Regions from separate parts of the Sphingomonas sp. M1A8_2b genome, predicted to be linked through region 1. Evidence: riboswitches for the same ligand, from Rfam matches in the RefSeq annotation. Region 1 holds a riboswitch; each other region holds the start of a gene.

The links. Region 1 has a riboswitch for cobalamin ahead of ACLBWL_RS11510 (DUF1636 domain-containing protein). Riboswitches for the same ligand answer to the same signal wherever they lie in the genome.
Region 2: another riboswitch for cobalamin. It lies ahead of ACLBWL_RS13620 (TonB-dependent receptor plug domain-containing protein); the one in region 1 lies ahead of ACLBWL_RS11510 (DUF1636 domain-containing protein).
Region 3: another riboswitch for cobalamin. It lies ahead of cobW (cobalamin biosynthesis protein CobW); the one in region 1 lies ahead of ACLBWL_RS11510 (DUF1636 domain-containing protein).
Region 4: another riboswitch for cobalamin. It lies ahead of ACLBWL_RS11015 (CbtB domain-containing protein); the one in region 1 lies ahead of ACLBWL_RS11510 (DUF1636 domain-containing protein).

The regions. Positions count from the first base shown of each region.
Region 1 covers NZ_JBKFAH010000002.1:740,872-746,213, forward strand. Annotated here, with positions in the region: gene ACLBWL_RS11495 (peptidylprolyl isomerase) at 1-346, shown strand, start outside; gene ACLBWL_RS11500 (NAD(P)/FAD-dependent oxidoreductase) at 449-2,149, opposite strand; gene cobO (cob(I)yrinic acid a,c-diamide adenosyltransferase) at 2,204-2,809, shown strand; cobalamin riboswitch at 3,013-3,207, shown strand; gene ACLBWL_RS11510 (DUF1636 domain-containing protein) at 3,386-3,793, shown strand; gene cobT (nicotinate-nucleotide--dimethylbenzimidazole phosphoribosyltransferase) at 3,790-4,803, shown strand; gene ACLBWL_RS11520 (histidine phosphatase family protein) at 4,800-5,342, shown strand, end outside.
Region 2 covers NZ_JBKFAH010000003.1:263,560-268,901, reverse strand. Annotated here, with positions in the region: gene ACLBWL_RS13620 (TonB-dependent receptor plug domain-containing protein) at 1-1,846, opposite strand, end outside; cobalamin riboswitch at 1,959-2,173, opposite strand; gene ACLBWL_RS13615 (TonB-dependent receptor) at 2,344-4,398, opposite strand; gene ACLBWL_RS13610 (response regulator transcription factor) at 4,460-5,146, opposite strand; gene ACLBWL_RS13605 (DUF4118 domain-containing protein) at 5,146-5,342, opposite strand, start outside.
Region 3 covers NZ_JBKFAH010000002.1:630,911-636,252, reverse strand. Annotated here, with positions in the region: gene ACLBWL_RS11085 (diguanylate cyclase) at 1-1,168, shown strand, start outside; cobalamin riboswitch at 1,254-1,488, shown strand; gene cobW (cobalamin biosynthesis protein CobW) at 1,653-2,690, shown strand; gene cobN (cobaltochelatase subunit CobN) at 2,697-5,342, shown strand, end outside.
Region 4 covers NZ_JBKFAH010000002.1:618,167-623,508, reverse strand. Annotated here, with positions in the region: gene ACLBWL_RS11030 (cobyrinate a,c-diamide synthase) at 1-787, shown strand, start outside; gene cobF (precorrin-6A synthase (deacetylating)) at 784-1,551, shown strand; gene ACLBWL_RS11020 (histidine phosphatase family protein) at 1,537-2,100, opposite strand; cobalamin riboswitch at 2,165-2,287, shown strand; gene ACLBWL_RS11015 (CbtB domain-containing protein) at 2,291-2,518, shown strand; gene ACLBWL_RS11010 (CbtA family protein) at 2,535-3,260, shown strand; gene ACLBWL_RS11005 (DUF5597 domain-containing protein) at 3,360-4,946, shown strand; gene ACLBWL_RS11000 (glycoside hydrolase family 43 protein) at 4,965-5,342, opposite strand, start outside.

The DNA.
Region 1 (5,342 bases):
GCAGACCGGGATCAAGCATCTTGACGGGACGATCTCGATGGCGAGGGGCATGAACCCGGCCTCGGCGGGGGGCAATTTCTTCATCACCGTCGGCCCGGCACCGGCGATGGACGCGCGCGCGGGCTATCCCGGCTATGCGGCGTTCGGGCATGTGATTGCGGGGATGGACGTGGTGAAGCGGATTCTCGCCAAGCCGACTGGCGGTGGAATGGATGCGTTCAAGGATCAGATGATCCTGAAGCGCGTGGCGCTAATCAGTGCGCGCCGCCTGAACGGGGTGGCGAAGCCGACCGGGTTTCCAAAGGCATGGTTGATCAAGGTGCGGCCTGATCGGGCGAAGGAGTGAAGTACGAACACTGTTGTCGGGCTGTTAACCGTACCACCCCGGCGGAGGCCGGGGCCCAATTGGACGGGTTTTATAAGGGCAGACCGCCCAAAGTTTCAAAGTTTAATGCCGTCCCCCAATAGGGGCCCGGCCTTCGCCGGGGTGGTTGGAGTTCGCTAGACTGGTCGATGCGGTGTGTTCGGGGTTTGCGCCTACCATGCTCAGCGCGACCGCTTCCGCCACCTTGATGCCGTCCACCGCCGCGGACAGGATGCCCCCCGCATAGCCGGCACCTTCGCCCGCAGGGAAAAGCCCTGCGGTGTTGAGGCTCACGAAATTGTCGCCGCGCGTGATCCGAACCGGCGACGACGTACGCGTCTCCACTCCCGTCAACACCGCGTCCGGATGATCGTAACCAGGAATCTCACGACCGAATGCGGGCAGCGCTTCGCGCAACGCGGTGATCGCGAACTCGGGGAGGCATTCGGAAAGGTCCGTCATGTGGACGCCCGGCTTATACGACGGGATCACCGAGCCCAGCGCGGTCGATGGTCGCCCCGCGAGCAGATCGCCGATGCGTTGCGCAGGTGCCTTGTAGTTCGAGCCGCCGGCGACATAGGCCCGCGATTCCCAATGGCGTTGCAGTGCGATCCCCGCGAGCGGGTGGCCGGGATAGTCGCGCTCGGGGTCGATGCCGATGACGATGCCGGAGTTCGCGTTGCGTTCGTTGCGCGAATATTGGCTCATGCCGTTGGTTGCGACGCGACCTTCCTCGGAGGTCGCGGCGACGACCGTGCCGCCCGGGCACATGCAGAAGCTGTAGACGGTCCGCTCGTTCTTGCAGTGATGCGACAGGCTGTACGCCGCCGCGCCGAGATCGGGATGGCCCGCGCACGGGCCGAACCGTGCTTCGTCGATCCACGACTGCGGATGCTCGATGCGGACGCCGATCGAGAACGGCTTTGCTTCGACGTGGACACCCTTGGCATGGAGCATCTCGAACGTGTCGCGCGCGCTGTGGCCGACCGCAAAGACGACGTGGTTGGCTTCGAGATAGTCGCCATTGCTGAGGTGGAGGCCGCGGAGTTGGCGGCTGCCGGCCTCCTCGACAATGTCGAGACCGTCGACGCGGGTCGAGAAGCGGTACTCGCCGCCGAGCGCTTCGATCGTCTCGCGCATGCTCTCGACCATCGTGACGAGGCGGAAGGTGCCGATATGCGGGTGTGCCTCGGTCAGAATTTCGGGCGGCGCGCCGGCTTTAACGAACTCGGTAAGGACTTTGCGCCCGAGATGGCGCGGGTCCTTGATCTGGCTCCAGAGCTTGCCGTCGGAAAAGGTCCCGGCGCCGCCCTCGCCAAACTGGACGTTGGATTCGGGGTTGAGGACGCTCTTGCGCCAGAGCCCCCAGGTGTCCTTGGTACGCTCGCGGACGACTTTGCCGCGGTCGAGGATGATTGGGCGGAACCCCATCTGCGCGAGGATCAAGCCGGCGAACAGGCCGCAGGGTCCTGCGCCGACGACGACCGGGCGGGTGCCGGTGTAGCTCGGGCCGGCCTTCGTGACGAAACGATAGCCGGTGTCCGGAGTACGCTGGACGTGGCGATCCTTGCGGAAGCGCGTGAGGACCGTGTCCTCGTTCTTCAGCGTGACGTCGACCGAATAGACGAGTTGGATGTCCATCTTGTCGCGCGCATCGTGCGCGCGTCTGGCGATGGTGTAGCGGATCAGGTCACGCGGGGTGACGCGCAGCCGGTCGCGGATCGCGGCGGGGAGCGCTTCGTCGGCGTGGTTGAGCGGGAGCTTGAGGTCGGTAATGCGGAGCATGCCGCCCGCTCTAGCGCCGCGCAGCGCGATCCGCCATCGGGAGCGGGAGAGGACATGATCATGCGGACCGACGACGAGCAGAATGCCAAGAGCGCCAAGCGCAAGGAGGTCCACGACCGGATCGTCGCGAGCAAGACGATCGAGAAGGGCTTGATCATCGTCCACACCGGCAAGGGCAAGGGCAAGTCGACCGCGGCGTTCGGCATGGCGGTGCGAATGATCGGGCATGGGCGGAAAGTCGGCGTGGTGCAGTTCGTGAAGGGCGCGATGGCGACCGGCGAGAAGGCGATCTTCGACGCGTTCCCCGACCTGTGCGAGTTCAAGCCGATGGGGGAGGGATTCACCTGGGATACGCAGGACCGCGCGCGCGACATCGCGGTGGCGCGCGAGGCGTGGGACGAGGTCAAGCGGATGATCGCCGATCCGTCCTATGCGATGGTGGTGGCGGACGAGCTGAACATCGTGCTGCGGTATGAGTATCTGCCGGTCGACGAAGTGCTCGCGGCGTTGGCGGCTAAGCCCGAGATGACGCATGTCGTGGTGACCGGGCGGAACGCGCCGGATGCGCTGATCGAGATGGCGGATCTGGTGACGGAGATGACGCAGGTGAAGCATCCGTTCCGGTCGGGCGTAAAGGCGCAGGCGGGCGTGGAGTTCTAGGCAAGTCAGGCGGCGATTGAGTCGTGACGAGGCGGACCACCAACGCCCCGTCATCCTGACGAAAGGCAGGACCTAGAGCCACGAAGGTTGCCGCCTGTTACCCTGGGTCCTGACTTTCGTCAGGATGACGCGGGGTTGACGGAACTGCTGGTGAGAACGCCCAACGGCGCACCGCCGTCTTGCGTCCCCCAAGCCTCCCGCGTATCGCTCGACCCGCGACAGGTTTTCCGGAGGCGGCAACGCCTACGGAAATGAAAATGGGAACGGGAAACACCCGGCTGCCCCTGCAACTGTACGCGGCGAGCCATCGTGCCACATGCCATTGGGTTTTCCCGAGAAGGCGGCGCGGACGGCGCTGACCCGCGAGCCAGGAGACCTGCCCGTCGCGGTCGTCTTTCGTCCGGCCAGGGTGCGCCGAACGGACGGGTAACACCCCGCGCGACGACATCGCTTCGCGTCGCGCGGAGGCTGGAGGCGTGCGCCTTTCGCCCTTCGCGCGGTGCGGGATCGACTGTCCGAAGGGGGTCCTATGCCGATTGTATTTCATTTTCCGCTCGTTTGCGCCCGAGCGCTCGCATGTTGAAGCCCGTTGCCGATGGCGTCGCGGTCGTCGCGTGCAACACCTGCCGCCATTCCACCGACGCACGTGACGACGACGAGGGCCAGCGCGGCGGCGCGCGGCTCGTCCAGGCGTTGAAGACCGTGCAGGCGAGCGATCCGGCCTATGCCGACGTCGCGGTGCAGGAGATGCCGTGCCTGTTCGCGTGCCAGGATTTCTGCACGATCCATCTGCGTGCCCCGGCTAAGGTCGGCTATGTCCTCGGCCGGTTCGAGCCCAGCGAAGACGCCGCGCGCGCGATCCTCGACTATGCGCGGCTGTACGGCGAGAGCGCGTTCGGGCAGGTGCCGTTCAAGCAATGGCCGCAGGGGGTGAAGGGACATTTCATCACCCGCACCCCACCCGCCGGGTTCATCGTCGAATGACCGCGTTCGCGTCGCCATCGGCGTTTCTAGCGGCGCTCGCCGCGCTACCCCAACCGGACGAGGCGGCACGTGCCGCCGCGACCGCGCGTCAGGACAGCCTCACCAAGCCGCGGGGTTCGCTTGGTAGGCTGGAGGATATCGCGATCTTCATGGCCGGATGGCAGGGCCATGCGCGGCCCCGGCTCGACCGCGTTTCGGGGATCGTCTTCGCGGGGAACCACGGCGTCGTCGGGCGGGGGGTCAGCGCGTTCCCGGCGGCGGTCACCGCACAGATGGTGGCGAACTTCGAGCAGGGCGGCGGCGCGGTCAACGCGCTGTGCGCGGCGGCGGCGATCGACCTCGCGGTCGTCGCGATCGACCTCGACCGGCCAACCGCAGATTTCACAACGGCACCCGCAATGTCCGAAGCGGAGTGCCTAGCCGCGATCAACATCGGCGCGGCGGCCGTCCCCGAAGGCATCGACCTGCTGATCCTCGGCGAGATGGGGATCGGCAATTCGACCGTCGCGGCCGCTCTGTGCGCTGCCAGTTTCGACGCAGCCCCAGCGGACTGGGTCGGCCCGGGAACAGGCGTCGACGCGAGCGGCGTCGCGCGAAAGATCGCGGCGATCGACGCAGGCATCGCGCTGCACCGTAAATCGCTGACGACGCCATTCGAGATCCTCCAACGTCTCGGCGGGCGTGAGTTGGCAGCGATTGCGGGTGCGGTGGTCGCGGCCCGTTTACGAGGCGTGCCGGTCATGCTCGACGGCTTCATCTGCAGTGCGGCGGTCGCGCCGCTTGCTGCGGCCTATCCCGACATCGTCGCGCATTGCCTGGCAGGACATCGCTCCATCGAGCCCGGCCATACCCGCCTGCTCGATGCATTAGGGCTCGATCCGTTGCTGTCGCTCGGCATGCGTCTCGGCGAAGGCAGCGGCGCGGCGGTCGCGACCCTGCTCGTCCGCGCTGCCCTGGCCGTTCACGACGGCATGGCGACGTTTGCGGAAGCGGGCGTTTCGGAGGCATGACGACGCCGTACATGCTGTTTCTAATGCGGCATGGCGCACCCGAAAGGGAGGGGCGGCTGCTCGGCCGGACCGACGATCCGGTTACCAAAGCCGGGATTGCCGCGTGTCTGGCGCAGGCGTCGGGGCTGGAAGTCAACCATATCGTCTCGTCCGATCTCGTCCGCGCGCGGGACTGCGCGAGCGCAATCTCGGCGCCGCTTGGGCTTACGGTCGGGCAGGACCCTCGTTGGCGTGAGCTGGATTTCGGCGATTGGGACGGTCAGGCGCCGTCGTCGATCGATCCTGTGGCGTTGGCACAGTTCTACGACGATCCGGACGCGGCGCCGCCGCCGGGCGGCGAGGGCTGGTCCGCGTTGCAAGAGCGCGTCGCCGCCGCGCTGGCCGATCTGTCGGGCAGCTCGACGCTGGTCGTGACGCATGGCGGCGCGATCCGGGCGGCGCTTGCGGCGCTGTGCGGGTTCGACCGGCGCCAGATCTGGGCGTTCGACCTGCCCTATGCAGCGCTGCTATCGCTGCGCGTGTGGCCGAGTGGCGAGCTG
Region 2 (5,342 bases), on a different contig from region 1:
CGGCGATCGTCTGGTACGACGCGTCGGTGATGTTATCGACGCGGCCATAGACCGCGAACCGCTCGCCGATCGGAAACTCCGCCCGGACGCCGCCGAGCGCATAGCCGTCGAGCCGCACCGCATTGGCGGAGTCGTCGAAACTGTCGCCGACCATCGTCACCGTGCCGCCGATCGACAGCCCGAACGGGAACCGGTAATCCGCGTTGACGCTCGCGGTCTGCTCCGGTCGCCGCGCGAGGGTCTTGCCGAAATCGTCGCCGATCGACCGGTTTTCGGTGTGGATATAGCTGTAGTTCGCGGTCAGCGTCAGCGCATCGACCGGGCGCAGCGCCAGCGTGAACTCCGCGCCGTCGGCCTCGGCACGCGCAACGTTGTCGTACACGCCGAACGGACGATTGGCGCAGATCGAGCCGGGTGTCTTCAGCTCGGTAGGGCTGCAATCGCGGAAGTCGATCTGGTTGCGCGTGCGGCGATTGAAATAGGTAACGCCGACGCGCGCACGCTTACCGAGAAACGCCTGTTCGACGCCGACGTCGAAGTTCCGCGCGGTCTCCGGATCGAGACCGCGGTTCCCGTAGTCGGAGAACAGCTGGTACAAGGTCGGCGCCTTGAAGCCTTCACCATAGCTCGCGCGGACGGTGGTGCCGGTCCGCAACGCCAATGCGGCATTGGCGCCAAACGTCGTATGGTTGCCGAAATCGTCGTGATCGTCGTTGCGGACGCCGCCGGTCAGTGTGAGGATATCGATCGGCTTGACGATCAGCTGGCCATAGACGCTGGTGATGCCCGTGTCGGCATAGCTGAAACCGTCGTTATAGCGGCTGTTCTCGCGCTCGACGCCCGCGACGACGCGGACCTGGTCGAGCGGGCGGAAGTCGCCCTGATATTCGTAGCGCTCGCTACGGCCTCGCCCGATGAAGCTCGGATCCGTGCCGAAGGTCGGATCGTAGTTGTCGCGGTTGATGTCGGCGATCGTGAACGCCACGCGGTTGTTGAACCGGCCATCGGCGAAGTTCGCATGCAGCCCGGCATAGCCGTAGATCTCCTGCGTCTTCGAATATTCGGGGTCGTCCGCCAGGACGAAATCGGGTGCCGGAAAGCCGTCGATATCGACCTTGCTGTCCGCATAGTAGCCGCGCAGGTCGAGGCCGATCCCCGGCGCGAACTCGACGCCCAGCCGCCCGGCCGCGCCATATTGGCGATACCCGTCGCGCTCGGTGCCGCTGGCCGCCGACGAAATGCCGTCGGTCCTCAGATAGCCGCCGGTCAGCGAGCCTGATACCGGCCCCTTCGCGCCCGACACGCCCGCGCTCGCGAACACGCTGTCGGCATAGCCATATTCGGCGTTGGCGCGTGCCTGCACGCCTTCGGTGGGCGTCGCGGTGATGATGTTGACGACACCGCCGATCGCCTGGCTGCCCCACGGCACCGAGTTCGGCCCGCGCAACACTTCGATTCGCTCGATTGAGCTCGACAACAGGTTGGCGAAGTTGAAGCCGCCGCCGGTCGATGACGGATCGTTGACGCGGACGCCATCGATCACGACCAAGGTCTGGTCGGACTCCGCGCCGCGGATCCGCACGCTCGTCAGCGCGCCGATCGAGCCGTTGCGCGTGACGGTGACGCCCGGCGTGGTCGCGAGCAGGTCGGACACCACCGTCGTCTGGCGGCGCTCGATCTCGGCGCGGTCGATCACCGTCACCGCCTGGCCGACTTCGCTCGCGGGCTGCGCGACGCGGGCGGCGGTGACGACCAGTTCGGGCGTGTCGCCATTGGGAATGGATTGTGCGTAAGCGGGCGACGCGATCATGGCCGCTGCGCTCAGAAGTAGGAATGTTTTCGTCATCGGGCACGTCCTGAACAGAACCGCCTGCGACCATTCGCAGTGCGGCCAGACGTCGCTCGCTCGAGGATGCCCCATGGGGGCCTCTCGTCCGCGCCGGACACCCGCCCGCGCAGTGGATCGACCGTGAGAGGCAGGTCTCCTGGCTTCCGGGTCTTCGCGCCCACCCCGCCTTCCCAGGCTATCACCCAGTGGCCTATTCGGGGTGGCCGCTATCCGGTCACAGTTGCGGGTACAGCGCCGGTCTTGCGGCTCTGGTCATGACTACCCTTCCGCGCACCGACTTCCCTTTTGATCCCGTCGCCGGGAACCCTTCACGCCCCGCCATTAGTCGCAGCCCAGACACGGGTCAACGCAAGGGTGACTCCGAATCCTCCCCCGCCAGGGGGAGGTGGTGCCGAAGGCGACGGAGGGGGAGGACGCGGAACAGAGGTGATCCTTTCCTCCCCCTCCGTCTGGCAAGTGCCAGCCACCTCCCCCTTGCGGGGGAGGATCAGATATTACCGCCCGCCGTACCGGAGCCCGACCCAGACCGTCCTCGGCGTCGCGCGCTCGACGATGTTGGCGCCGCTGATCCCCGCCTCGACGCGCTCGTCAAACAGATTTTCGGCGCGCAACTCGGCGACCAGCGACCGCAGGATCGGCAGTGCCGCATAGCCGTCTAGCGTGGTCGCGGGCGCGAGCACCCGCGTATTCTGGTCGTCGTCATACTGCCGGCCGATATGGCGCACGGTCAGCGAGAGCGCGGCGGCATCGCGGCGCCAATCGACCGTTCCCGACACTGCGTCGCGCGGCGTCTGCGCCGGCCGCAATCCGTCGAGCGCCGCGGTGATCCCCGATCCCTCGACGGTCGAATTGGTATGCGACCACGACGCCTGCACGCCGAACGGGCCTGGCCGATACGACGCATCCAGTTCGAACCCGTGCGCGCGGATCGCATCGAGATTCTGGCGGACGCGGTAGGTCGTGACGCCGGGCAGGACCTGCGCCGGGCTGGTGGTCGTGACGTTGGCAATCGCGTTGTTCAACCGATTGTAGAAATAGGTCGCGGCGATGCTCATTCCCGGCGCGGGCGTCAGCGTGACGCCGCCCTCGACCCCGGTCAGCCGCTCGGGCGAAAGCAGCGCATTCGCAGCGGTGGCGTCGTTGCCGACGCGGAACGGGCGATACAGCTCGTTGAGTGTCGGCAACCGCCAGCCACGATACCCCGCGGCGCGCAGCGTGATCGCATCGGCGGGCTGGTAGGCGATACCGGCGCGGCCGGTCGTCTCGCTGCCGTCGCGATCGGCATAGCGCTGGTTGGTCAGCGCAGGTCCGACGGCGAGCGGCCGTTCGGACAGATAGCCGCCGTCGATCGACCACCAGTCGACGCGCCCGCCCAGGCTGAAGGTGAAGTCGCCCGCGACCAGACTGCCGTCCGCGAACAGGCCCGTCGTCGTCGTGCTCCCGCCCGCCTCGCGCCGCCGTGTCGGTACCGCCGCGACGAAGGTGTAGAGTTCCTGCGTCTTGCCACTGACGTCGCGCAGGTCGGCGCCCAGCCGCAGCGTGATGCTCTCGCCCAGCGGCGGCAGGATCTCGATCCGCCCGCCCAGCCCGGTCGCGGGCGTATTATACTGGTCCAGCGACTGGATCGCGGTCGTGCGCGCGGCATTGATGCTGTTGAAGCTGCTCGCAAACGCGCGCGTCTGCAGATAGGCGAGCGCCGAATAGCCCCAGTCGCCGCGCCCGATCAGCCGGATGCTCGCATCGGCGCCCTCGGTCGTATTGTCGGTGAAGTCGGACCCACGCTCACGCCGGTCGGAGAAGGCGCTAGCGTTCACCTGCAACTCGGTCTTCGCGCCGATCCCGACGACGGTCCTGATAGCACCCGATGCCTGCTCGTACGGCGCGGGCCGATCGACGATCCCGCGACTGTCGGCCACCGTCGGCGTGAAACCGTCGCCGCGCGCATAGGCGCCGGACAGCGTCGCGAACCCGGCCTCGTGGACCAGCGCCGCCGAACCCTGCGCATCGACCGAGTCCCGGCTGCCATAGGCGACACTGCCTTGGAACGGCGTCAGGTCGCCAGGCGTCGCGCTCTCAAGCTCGACCGTGCCGGCCAGCGCGCCCGGCCCCTGATACCCACTGCCGCCCCCCCGCGTCACGCGGATGCGGCCCAGCCGCCCGGTCGCATAGGCGGGAAACGCGACCCACCCGCCGAACGGATCCGCTTGCGGCACGCCGTCGAGGATCAGCAGCGCACGGCTCGACGCATTGCCGCCGATCCCGCGCAACGAAATCCCCTGGCTGGTCGGGTTGGCGCTGCGCGAATCCGACCGGCGGAACTGCTGCAAGCCGGCGACATCGGCGAGCACGCTCTCCAGCCGGTTGCTGGCATTGGCGTCGATCCGGTCGCGCTCGATCGTGACGATGTCGTAGGCGCGGTCGCCCGGTGCCGGCGCCAGCCCGCGCCCGGTGACGACGATATCGGGTGCAGGTTCGGGGGTCGATTGCGCGATGGCAGCGCCGGACCACAGGAGGACGCAAACGAGTGCAGAGATAGGGAGGCGAATCATCGCCGGCGCATGGCAGCTTTACCCCATCTCTGGAAAGCGGGCAGATCGGCCCGATCGCCGTTCAGCTGTCGGTGCGAAGACGGTAGCCAACCCCCAGTTCATTGGCGATCACGCTGCCGACCGGATCCGGCGCCTCGAGCTTCTGACGCAGGTTGCGGATCACGATGCGGAGATATTCGATCCGCGGATCCTCGTCGCCACCCCACGCCGCGGCGATGATCTTGTCGTGCGTGACGACCCGCCCGCTGTGCCGCGCCAGCACCGCAAGCACCTCGTGCTCCTTGCGAGTCAAATGCAGTTCCTCGCCGTCGCGCGTCACGACGCGGCGATCGAGATCGATCGTCAGGCCCCCCTTTCGCACGAGCTTGGGTGCGGTGTCGGCGGTCGCCCGATGCCGCAGCGCGACGCGCAACCGCGCGAGCAGTTCGTCGCTGTCGAACGGCTTGGTAACGAAATCGTCCGCACCCAGATCGAGCGCAGCGACCTTCTCGTCGGTCGCGTCGCGCGCGGACACCACCAGGATCACCGCGTCGCCATCGCGCCGCAACACCGGGATCAGGCTCAGGCCATCGCGGTCGGGCAATCCGAGGTCGAGCAGGATCGCGCTCGGGTGCTCGGCCGCCGCGCAGGCGATCGCACTGCGTGCGTCGACCGCTTCGACCACCGCATAGCCCGCGCGTTCCAGCGTGTTGCGGAGCAGGCGGCGGATCGAGATTTCGTCGTCGACGACCAGGATCTTCGCGGGCATCAGATCGCGCTTTCGGGTGCGACGTTGCGCACGATGAGAGGGGACGGGAACACCAGCGTGAACGCGGCGCCGGGTTCGTCGACGCGATTGCCGGCTTCGACCATCATCCCCATCGCCTCGGCGAAGGCCTTGACGATGGCAAGCCCCAACCCGGTCCCGACGATCTCGCGGTCCGATCCTTCGAGCCGCCGGAACG
Region 3 (5,342 bases), 110 kb from region 1:
GCAGGATTACGCCGCAGAGCCTCCACCGTACGAACAGGTCGACGAGATTGGCGACATGGCGCAGGCGCTGCGCGTATTCCGCGAGAACGGCATCGAGCGGCAGCGTCTCGAACAGGAGCGCGATGCCGACCGCGGCGTGCGGGACCTGCTGTCGCGGATGACGCAGCGCATGCAGGGCTGCGACTCGATCCTGGAGCTTCAGAATGTCGTCGGCCGTTTTGTCCCCGAACTGGCGCCGCAACTCGCCGGGCGGCTGTATCTCCTCGACCCGGTCAGCAATGTGCTGGTCGAAGCCTGTTCGTGGCTCGACCCGGTCCATTCATCCGCCGAATTTTCGCCACTGGCGTGCTGGGGTATCCGCCGCGGCGCACCCCATAGACCGTCGGGTGCGGTGTTCGACGTCCCGTGCGATCACCTCGATGGGCGTCGGGGCGGCCACGACGTACCGCAAAGCCTGTGCCTTCCCCTCAGCGGGCAGCACGGCATGCTGGGGCTACTCTACTTCGAACGCCGCACAGGCTTCGCGGAGGACGGGCTGAGCGATGTCTATCTCCAGATGCTCGCCGAAAATATCGGACTTGCGCTGGACAACCTGCGCCTGCGCGACGCGCTTCGGTCGCTGGCGATGGCCGACCCGCTGACGAAGCTGTCCAACCGGCGACACCTCGACGAGGTCCTCGCGCGCGCGATCGCCAAGGCCGAGCGGACCGGCGCGCCACTATGCTGCGCGATGATCGACATCGACCATTTCAAGCGCTTCAACGACGAGCACGGCCACGATGCCGGCGATGCGGTGCTACGCGCGGTCGGCGCGCTGCTCAAGGACGCCGTGCGCGGCACCGATCTTGTCTTCCGGTTTGGCGGCGAGGAGTTTCTGATGCTCCTGCCCGACACGGATCCGGAGGCTGCAGCGGAGCGGGCGGAAGAGGTCAGGCGGCGGATCGGCGCATTGCGCGTGCGCTACGACGGCCAGGATCTGGGCCCCATCACAACGTCGATCGGGCTGGCCTGCGCACCGCTGCACACCGACTGGTCGTCGATAGTCCAGTCCGCCGACGCCGCGCTGCTGCGGGCCAAACAGGCCGGCCGCGACCGCGTCCTGTCCGCGATCGCGCGAAAAGATCGCGCCGATCCGATCGCGGGGATGCGGTGCGCTGCACCGTCCTGAAGCGCACGGACGAAGTTTGGCTGCGATCCCGAATTGGCAATCCTGCGGGCTTGCGCTAAGCGACTGGCGAGGACCGGCTGAGCCGGACCTCGTTGATCGCGCCGGTGCCTCGCGAGAGGCTTGAATGGGAATGCGGTGCGGGGTTCGTCCCCAAATCCGCGGCTGTCCCTGCAACTGTAAGCGGTGAGCGAGAATGCCACGTATCCTGCGCCAAGCGGGATACAGCCACTGGACGCTGCGCCTGTCGCGCACGCTGGGAAGGCCGCGTATTCGAGCGACGACCCGTGAGCCAGGAGACCTGCCGGCGATGGGTCGCTCTTGCCTTGGTCCAGGGGATGGCCGCGGCACGGTTCTCCGTCTGAGCGACGAACCTATGCGGCTGGGGCTGCATCGGTGCGTGGTATGGGTATTCGCGCCCGTCCATCGTCGCGCGCCGGTGATCATGCAGCTCCCGCCCGTCGTCGCACGGCGCGAGGAGACTGATATGCCCGATCTATCGAAGATCCCCGTTACCATCGTCACCGGCTTTCTCGGCGCCGGCAAGACCACGCTGATCAGCCATCTGATCCGCAACGCCGGCGGACGTCGCCTGGCGGTGATCGTCAACGAATTCGGCACGCTGGGCGTCGACGGCGACATCCTCAAGGGCTGCGCGATCCCCGATTGTCCGGCGGAGAACGTCGTCGAGCTCGCCAATGGCTGCATCTGTTGCACCGTCGCGGACGATTTCATCCCGACCGTCGAGACGCTGCTCGCGCTCGATCCGCGACCCGACCACATCCTGATCGAGACGTCGGGGCTCGCGCTGCCCAAGCCGCTGCTGAAAGCGTTCGACTGGCCTGCGATCCGGTCGCGGATCACCGTCGACGGGGTCATCGCGCTCGCGGATGCCGAAGCCGTCGCCGCAGGCCGGTTCGCGCCCGATCTCGCCGCGATCGACGCGCAGCGCGCCGCCGATCCGAGCATCGATCATGAAACCCCCTTATCCGAGGTGTTCGAGGACCAGCTCGCCTGTGCCGATCTGATCCTGCTGACCAAATGCGACCTCGCCGGCGCGGACGGCATCGCCGCGGCCCGCGCGGTGATCGCCGCCGAGACCGTACGGCCTCTGCCGATCGTCGAACTGGTCGACGGCATCGTCGATCCCCGCATCGTGCTCGGGCTCGGGGCGGCGGCCGAAGACGACATCGCCAGCCGTCCCTCGCATCACGACGGCGAGGACGATCACGAACACGACGATTTCGACAGCATCGTCGTCGAATGGGATAGTGTCGACGACGCGACGGCGCTGACGACGCGGATCGAGACGCTGGCGGCGGGCGGCGAGATCCTCCGCGTGAAGGGCTATGCCGCGGTCGCCGGCAAACCGATGCGGTTGCTCGTGCAGGCGGTCGGCGCCCGCGTCCGTGCGCATTACGATCGGCCGTGGCGCACCGACGAGGCGCGCCGGACGCGGTTGGTCGTCATCGCCGAGCAGGGCCGGCTCGATCCTAAGGCAATCAGGGCCGCGCTGGACGCCTAATCAGCCATGCACGTCGTATTTCGCGAGAGCCACGGACTGGACGAAAGCGCTGTGCCCCAGGATCTGGGGCAGAGCGCCGCCGACCTGGTCGTGCTCTCGTTTTCCGACAGCGATCTCGCGGCGTTCAGCGCCGGCTGGCGGACGGCGGTAGCGGCGGGTGATGCGATGCCGTCCCTGCGGCTCGCGAACCTCGCCGACCTCACGCATCCGCTATCGGTCGACACCTATCTCGAGCGCACATTGGCGGGCGCGAAGGCGATACTGATCCGGCTGATCGGCGGCACGGCCTATTGGTCCTACGGTCTCCAACAGGTCGAAGCGCTGGCCCGACGACGGGGGATCGCGCTGGCGGTCCTGCCCGCCGACGGCCGCTACGACCGGCGACTGGACGCTGCGTCCACCGTTCCGAAGGCGGTGTTGCGCCGGCTGTCGACGCTGTGCGACGTCGGTGGTGCCGACGCGGCTCGCGAGGCCCTGGCGCAGTTCGCGTTGACCTCGGGGCTGAACGCCCAACCGCAGCAATCGTCGGGCGAACTCGCCGCGGTCGGCGCATGGCAGCCGGATACCCGTACCGCCTGTCCGGCAGCTTTCGTGCTCGCCACGTCACGGCCGCGCATCTTGGTGATCTTCTATCGATCCTATCTGGCGGCAGCGGACCTCGATCCGATCGCCGCGTTGCATGCCGCCTTCACCCTGCGCGGGTACGACGTCCTGGGGGTGTTCGTGCCGTCGCTAAAGGACGCCGAGGCGAGCGGCTGGTTGCGCCGCTGGGTGATCGCGCTGGCGCCGGTCGCGATCGTCAACGCGACCGCGTTTTCGGGCCGAGGCGGCGACGACACGACGCCGCTCGACGGTGCGGACGTCCCGGTCTTCCAGGTGGCGCTGGCGACGTCCGGCCGTGCGGCGTGGCTCGATGCGCCGCGTGGCCTGTCGCCCGCCGACCTGGCGATGCACGTGGTCCTGCCCGAAGTGGACGGGCGGATCTTCGCGGGGGTCGCGAGCTTCAAGGAAGCCGCGCCGCACGATCCCGACCTGCAATATGCCCGCCGCGAACACCGCGCCGATCCCGACCGCATCGGCGCGATCGTGGCGCGGATCGACGGCTGGATCGCGCTCGCGGCCAAGCCCGCCCCGCAGCGCCAGCTCGCGATCATCTTGTCTACCTACCCCGGCAAGGCGCACCAGATGGCGCATGCGGTCGGCCTCGACGCGATCGCTTCGGTCGACGCGATCCTCGAGGATTTGAAGCACGCCGGGTACGCGATCGGCTCGACGACCGACCTCGCAACCGCACTCGGATCGCAGCAGATCAATTGGCCGCTCGAAGCTTATCGTGTTGCGCTGGCGACCCTGCCCGCCTCGCTGCGCACCGAGCTATTCGCAGTTTGGGGCGAACCGGAAGACGACCCCGCCGTCCAGACCGGTGCTTTCCATTTCGCGGCGCTGTCCGTCGGAACCGCATTGGTGGCGCTCCAACCCGAACGGGGGCGATCCGCCGTCCGGACCGAGGAATATCACGACCTCTCGCGCTGTCCGCGTCATGGCTATGTGGCGTTCTATCTGTGGTTGCGATCGCGCGGCACCGACGCTCTTATCCATGTCGGCGCGCATGGCACGCTCGAATGGCTGCCCGGCAAAGCAGTGGCGCTTTCGAATGCCTGCTGGCCCGAGGCGCTGACCGGCCCGATGCCGGTGATTTATCCGTTCATCGTCAACGACCCCGGCGAGGCGGCACAGGCGAAACGGCGGATCGGGGCGGTCACGCTCGGCCACGTCCCGCCACCGATGACACCCACGAAAGGCGGCATCGGACTGGATCGGCTCGAGGCCCTGCTCGACGAGTTCTCCAACGCGGACGGGCTCGATCCCGCGCGGCGGACGCGCTTACAGGCCGACATCCGCGACGAGGCGAACGCGCTCGGTCTCGAGGACACGTTAGGGCTCACCCAGGCCGCCTCCGCGTCGGACGTCGTCACGCGGATCGACACGTTCGTCTGCGACGTCAAGGACAGCCGGTTCGGCGACGGCCTCCACGTCTTCGGGCGCGGACGGTACGGCGAGGCCGAACGCGACGGCTTGCTGGCCGCGCTCGATGGACGGCGCGTACCGTCCGGCCCCTCGGGGTCGCCTTGGCGCGGCCGATCCGACGTCCTGCCGACCGGTCGCAATCTCTACACCACCGATCCGCGCGCGGTGCCGTCACGGTCCGCACATACGCAAGGCGTGCTGCTCGCCGAGGAACTGATCCGCCGCCATCTCCAGGATCAGGGCGATTATCCAAAGGGGCTAGTCGTGGATCTGTGGGGCTCGGCGACGATGCGCACCGCGGGCGAGGAGTTCGCGATGGCGCTCCACCTGCTCGGCGCCGAACCGGTGTGGGACCTGGCGTCGCAGCGCGTCACCGGCGTCGAAATCCTGCCGCTGATGCGCCTCGACCGTCCGCGGATCGACGTGACGTTGCGCGTCTCGGGGTTGTTCCGCGACGCCTTCCCCAGCCTGTGCACGATGTTCGGTCAGGCCGTCCGTGCGATCGCCGGCCGCGACGAACCGTCAGACCTGAACCCCTTCGTCACAACGGCTCCGAGCCCGAGGGTCTACGGTCCTGCCCCCGGACGCTACGGCATCGGCATGGACGATGCGGCGGAAACCTAC
Region 4 (5,342 bases), 120 kb from region 1:
CTTCGGCGCGCTGCCACGGCGCGGCGACCTGAAGCTGCCCGAGCGGCATCTCGGGCTCGTGCAGGCATCCGAACACGCCGATCTCGAAACCCGCATCGCCGACTATGCCGCGTTCCTGCGCGACCATGTCGATCTCGCCGCGATCCGTGCCGCCGCGTCTGCAACGCAGCGGGGGAGCGCCGAATCGCACCGCTTCACGCCGCCGGCGCAGCGGATCGCGTTGGCGCAGGATGCCGCGTTCACTTTCGCCTATCCGCACATGCTGGCCGGATGGCGCAGCGCCGGTGCCGAGATCCTCCCCTTCTCGCCGCTGGCCGACGAACGCCCCGCCAAGGACGCCGATCTCGTCTGGCTGCCCGGCGGCTATCCCGAACTGCACGCCGGCCGCCTCGCCGAGGCGCGCACGTTCCACGCGGCGCTGGCACGGCACGCGGACACGCGCCCGATCCACGGCGAGTGCGGCGGCTACATGACGTTGGGCGAGGCGCTGATCGATGCCGACGGCACGCGCCACCGGATGGCGGGCCTGCTCGGTCTGGTCACGAGCTATGAAAAGCGTCGCATGCATCTTGGCTATCGCCGTGCCACGCTGCTCGCACCGATGGCCGGCACTGCGGCGGGCGCCGACCTGCGCGGTCACGAATTTCATTATTCGACGATCCTCGATCAGCCCGATCCGCCGCTCGCGCACGTCACCGATGCCGAGGGCACGCAGGTCGCAGAAAGTGGATCCTACCGGGGCAACGTGTCGGGTACGTTCTTCCACCTGATCGCGCAGGACCGATGAGCCGGATCGACCTGCATCTGATCGGCATCGGGACGGGCAACCCCGATCATCTCACGCGCGCGGCGGAGGCCGCGATGAACGCGGCCGACCTCATCCTGCTGCCGCGCAAGGGCGATGCGAAATCCGACCTGATCGACCTGCGCCGGACGATCTGCGCCACCGTCCTCACCGGCACGACGCGGGTCGTGGAATTCGACCTGCCCGAGCGTCGGTCGGACGGGGAGTATCTGCTTGCGGTCGACGACTGGCACGATGCGATCGCGGCGTGCTGGGCGGCGGCGATCGCCGAGCATCTGCCGGACGGCGGACGCTTGGCATTGCTCGTCTGGGGTGATCCGTCGCTCTACGACAGCAGCTTGCGGATCGCCGAACGGTTGCGCGCCGACGGCCTTTCGCTGCGGGTCCAGGTCGTGCCGGGGATCACCAGTCTGCAGGCGTTGACCGCGGCGCACGCGATTCCGCTGAACACGCTCGGGGCGCCGGTTCTCGTCACCACCGGCCGTCGGCTGCGGGACGAGGGGTGGCCGGTCGGGCTCCAGACGATCGCGGTCATGCTCGACGGCGGATGCGCGTTCGAGACGCTGGCGGGTGAGGACATCGATATCTGGTGGGGCGCCTATCTCGGCATGTCGAACGAGGCGCTGGTCGCAGGGCCGCTGACCGAGGTCGCGGCGAAGATCGTCGCGGATCGCGCCAAACTGCGCGCCGAGCATGGCTGGATCATGGACACCTATTTGCTGCGCCGCCGATCAGTCGCCGCCTAGCGCTTGCAGACGCCATCCGCGGTTGAACGACAGCACCGTCTTCGACAGCGGCGCGATATCGATCCGAAGGGTCATCGCCACGGGTATCGACAGCGCCACGGCGATCGCCGCGCGTATCACGGTCGCGTGCGTCACGGCCACGATCGGCGAGTCGATCTGCTCCAGGCTACCGAGCCAAGGTTTGACGCGCGCGGCGACGGCGTCCATCGTCTCGCCGTCCGGGACACCATGCTCCGGCGCCGCCAGCCAGGCCGCCAGAGCCTCCGGCCCGGTCGCGTGGACAGCCTCGAAAGACAGTCCCGCCCAGCTGCCATAATCGACGTCCTTAAGCGCATCGCACGGCGCTGCATCCAGCCCCAGGGCGCTTGCCGTATCGCGCGCCGCGGTCGCGGGACTGGTCCAGATATGCACCGCTTTCGCAGCAGCCAGAACAACAGCGTGGGCCTTCGCCACCCCCCCTTCGTCAAGCGGTTCCATCGGGTCCGGAAAACCGCCCGCACGCATCGATCGCGTGGCGCTCGCGCAGATCAGGACGAGACGCGTAGCCATCGAACACTCCAAATCGGTTGACGCCCCTGCCTCACCGCTCCACACCGCGAGGATCGGAGCCGGGCGGGAAGCCGGTGCGATACCGGCGCGGTCGCGCCACTGTGATCGACGGAGTTACTCCTGTCGAGAGCCAGACCCCGCCCGACCCCTCAACACTCGCCGGGCGCGAAATCCCGGCAGGAGACCGACCATGCCAGCACGCGCGCTATCCCCGCACGACCCCTACATCGCGATCGGGACCACACCCGGCATTCCGCTCGACGAGATCGCCCCCTGGGCGGTGCTCGGCAGCATCATCGCACTGATCATGCTCTATTTCGTCAGCACCGAGCAGGGCGCGTTCGCGCTGTTCCAGGGCATGTACGTGCATGAATACGTCCATGACGGACGCCATCTGCTGGGCTTCCCCTGCCACTGAGCCGGGGACCCAGACCATGATGAAACACATGCTGTGGCGCGGGATGCTGTCGGGCATCCTCGGCGCGCTGATCGCCGCGACCTTCGCGCTCGTGTTCGCCGAACCCAAGATCGACGCCGCGATCGCCTTCGAGGCGGCACATGCCGCGCACGCGATGCTCGGCATGGACGAAGAGCTCGTCAGCCGAACGGTGCAGAAGACCGCGGGGCTCTACACCGCGATGCTGATGTACGGGACCGCGCTCGGCGGCGTGTTCGCGATCGTCTTCGCGGTACTCTATGGGCGTGTCGTCCGGGTTGGACCGCGTACCGTGTCGCTGTTGCTCGCAATGGCGACGATCGTCGTGATCGTCCTCGTACCCGCGCTCAAATATCCGCCGACCCCGCCCGCGGTCGGGCTTCACGAGACCGTCAGGCTGCGGACCGTCGCCTATTTCGGGATGATCGGCTTTTCGGTCCTGGCGGCAGTCGCGGGCGTATGGATACGACGCCGGCTGAGCGGACGATCGACCGCGATCGACGCGACCCTGGCCGGCGCGGCGGGCTATGTCGTGCTCGTGGTGGCGTTGCAGTTTCTGCTGCCGGCGATCGACGAGGTCCCGACGACGTTCCCTGCCAGCCTGCTGTGGCAGTTCAGGATCGCTTCGATCGCGACGCAGATGGTCTTGTTCGTCACGATCGGCATCGCCTTCGGCTGGCAGATCGATCGCATGCTTCGGGATCGACAACTCCTCGCACGGTAACTGCAACCCCCGCGCTTCTCGCACCTGAGTCCAATCCCGTTGACGAACCCGCCATTTGTCATACAAAAGACAGGCAAAGGTGAGGCGAGGAGCTTGGGTATGGGACGGATCGCTACGAGGGCGTTGGCGGCGGGCTTGGCGGCGATGTTGCTGGGTCAGCCCGCAGTGGCGCAGGACAGTCGGTTCGTTCGCGGGGCGGGCGACAAGCCGGTTCTGCAGGTCGATGGCGCACCGTTCCTGGTGCTCGGAATCCAGCTCAACAATTCCAGCGGGACCCCGGCGATCTTCCGCGACCTCGCGCTGGCGATCGCACGGAGCGGCGCGAACACCGTCATGGCCCCGATCGGCTGGGACGAGATCGAACCGCAGGAAGGGCGTTTCGATTTTACCATCGTCGATGGCCTGGTCGCGGAGGCGAGACGGCAGAAGGTCCGCCTCGCGCTGCTCTGGTTCGGCAGCTGGAAGAACGCGAAGATGTCGTACGCCCCGGCCTGGGTGAAGCGCGACACCACGCGTTTCCCGCGCGTGATTTCGGCAACCGGCGTCGCGATCGACGTGCTCTCGCCGATCGGCGCAAACGCGCAGGCTGCCGACGCACGCGCGTTCGCCGCGCTGATGGCGCATCTGAAAGCGATCGACGGGAAGCAGCGCACCGTCGTCATGACGCAGGTCGAGAACGAGGCCGGAACGCTCGGCGCCGACCGCGATCACTCCCCCGCCGCCAATGCGCTGTTCGCGACTCCCGTGCCGCCTGAAATGCGTGCCGCGAAGACCGGAGACTGGACCAGCTTGTATGCCGAACGCGCGCCCGAGGCGTTCATGGCGTATCACACCGCGCGCTATATCCAGGCGGTCGCCGCCGCGGGCAAGGCGGCGTACGACCTGCCGCTCTACGCCAATGTCTGGCCGCGCGAGCAGCCGGGGCTGTTGCGGCCGGGGGACAGCTCGCCGAGCGGCGGCGCGGTGTCGTGGCTGCTGCCGCAGTGGCGCGCGCTGACGCCAGCGATCGACGTGGTCGGGGTCGACAATTACGATACCAACGTCGCGCCCTATATGAGCATCGCCCGCGCCTACGACATTCCGGGCAACCCGATGTTCGTGCCCGAAACCGGCGGCAGCATGGCGCACGCCCGCCACGCGTTCCTGATCCTGGCGACGCCGCATGCGGTCGGCATCTCGAAATTCGGGATCGATCGCGATTTCGGCACGAAGGATGGCAAGGACGCCATCGAGCCGATCGCGCTCGATTACCGCCTGCTGCGCGACGCGGCCCCGTACCTGCTCCCGCTCCGCGACGCCGGTCGTGCGCAGGCTGCGGTCGAGGAAGACGGCATCGCCAACGTGCCGCTGGCCTTAAGCGCGATCGACGCCACGGTGCGCTTCGGGCCGGTCCGCGATGGCTATGGCGGTCCACGCGGTCAGGGCAATCCGGACGTGTCGGGGCGCGTGATCGTTGCCGAGGCCGCCCCCGATCGCTTCCTGATCGTCGGCGCTTCGGCCAATCTGCAATTCGCGCCGAAGCTCGGCCAGCCGGGAACGACCGAACTCGTCTCGGTCGAGGAAGGGCATTTCGAGAGCGGGCGGTTCGTGCGCGACCGGCTGTTGAACGGCGACGAGACCGCGTTCGGCCTGGCCCTGCCACCGGAAGGCCGGACGTTGATGGTGACGGTGCAGACGCTGCGGTAAGCGCAGCGGCGGCGCCGGTCAGCGCGGCGTCGGGTTGGTCTCGCCGTCCAGCTCGGTCGCTTCGCGCACGACGGCGATGCTGTGGCCGGTATCGCGCATGACGTACAGCTTGCCGCGCGCGTTCTTGAACGGGCGGTGCAGCACCATCATCAGCGTCCCGTCGAACCGGCGGAACAGCATCCCGTGGCCGCTGTCGCGCCGGACCAGCGGCTGAAGTTGCTGCCACGGCCCCGCCAGCGTCCCGCTCCGCGACCGGGCGAGCCCCTGGACATAGCCGGTGCGGTCGTAGCTCGACCACAGCATCAACAGGCGCCCGGTGCGCGTACGGAACAGTTCGGGGCCATCGGTGACGCGGATCACGTCGCCCTCGGGCTGCGGCTTGCCGTCCGCCCAAGG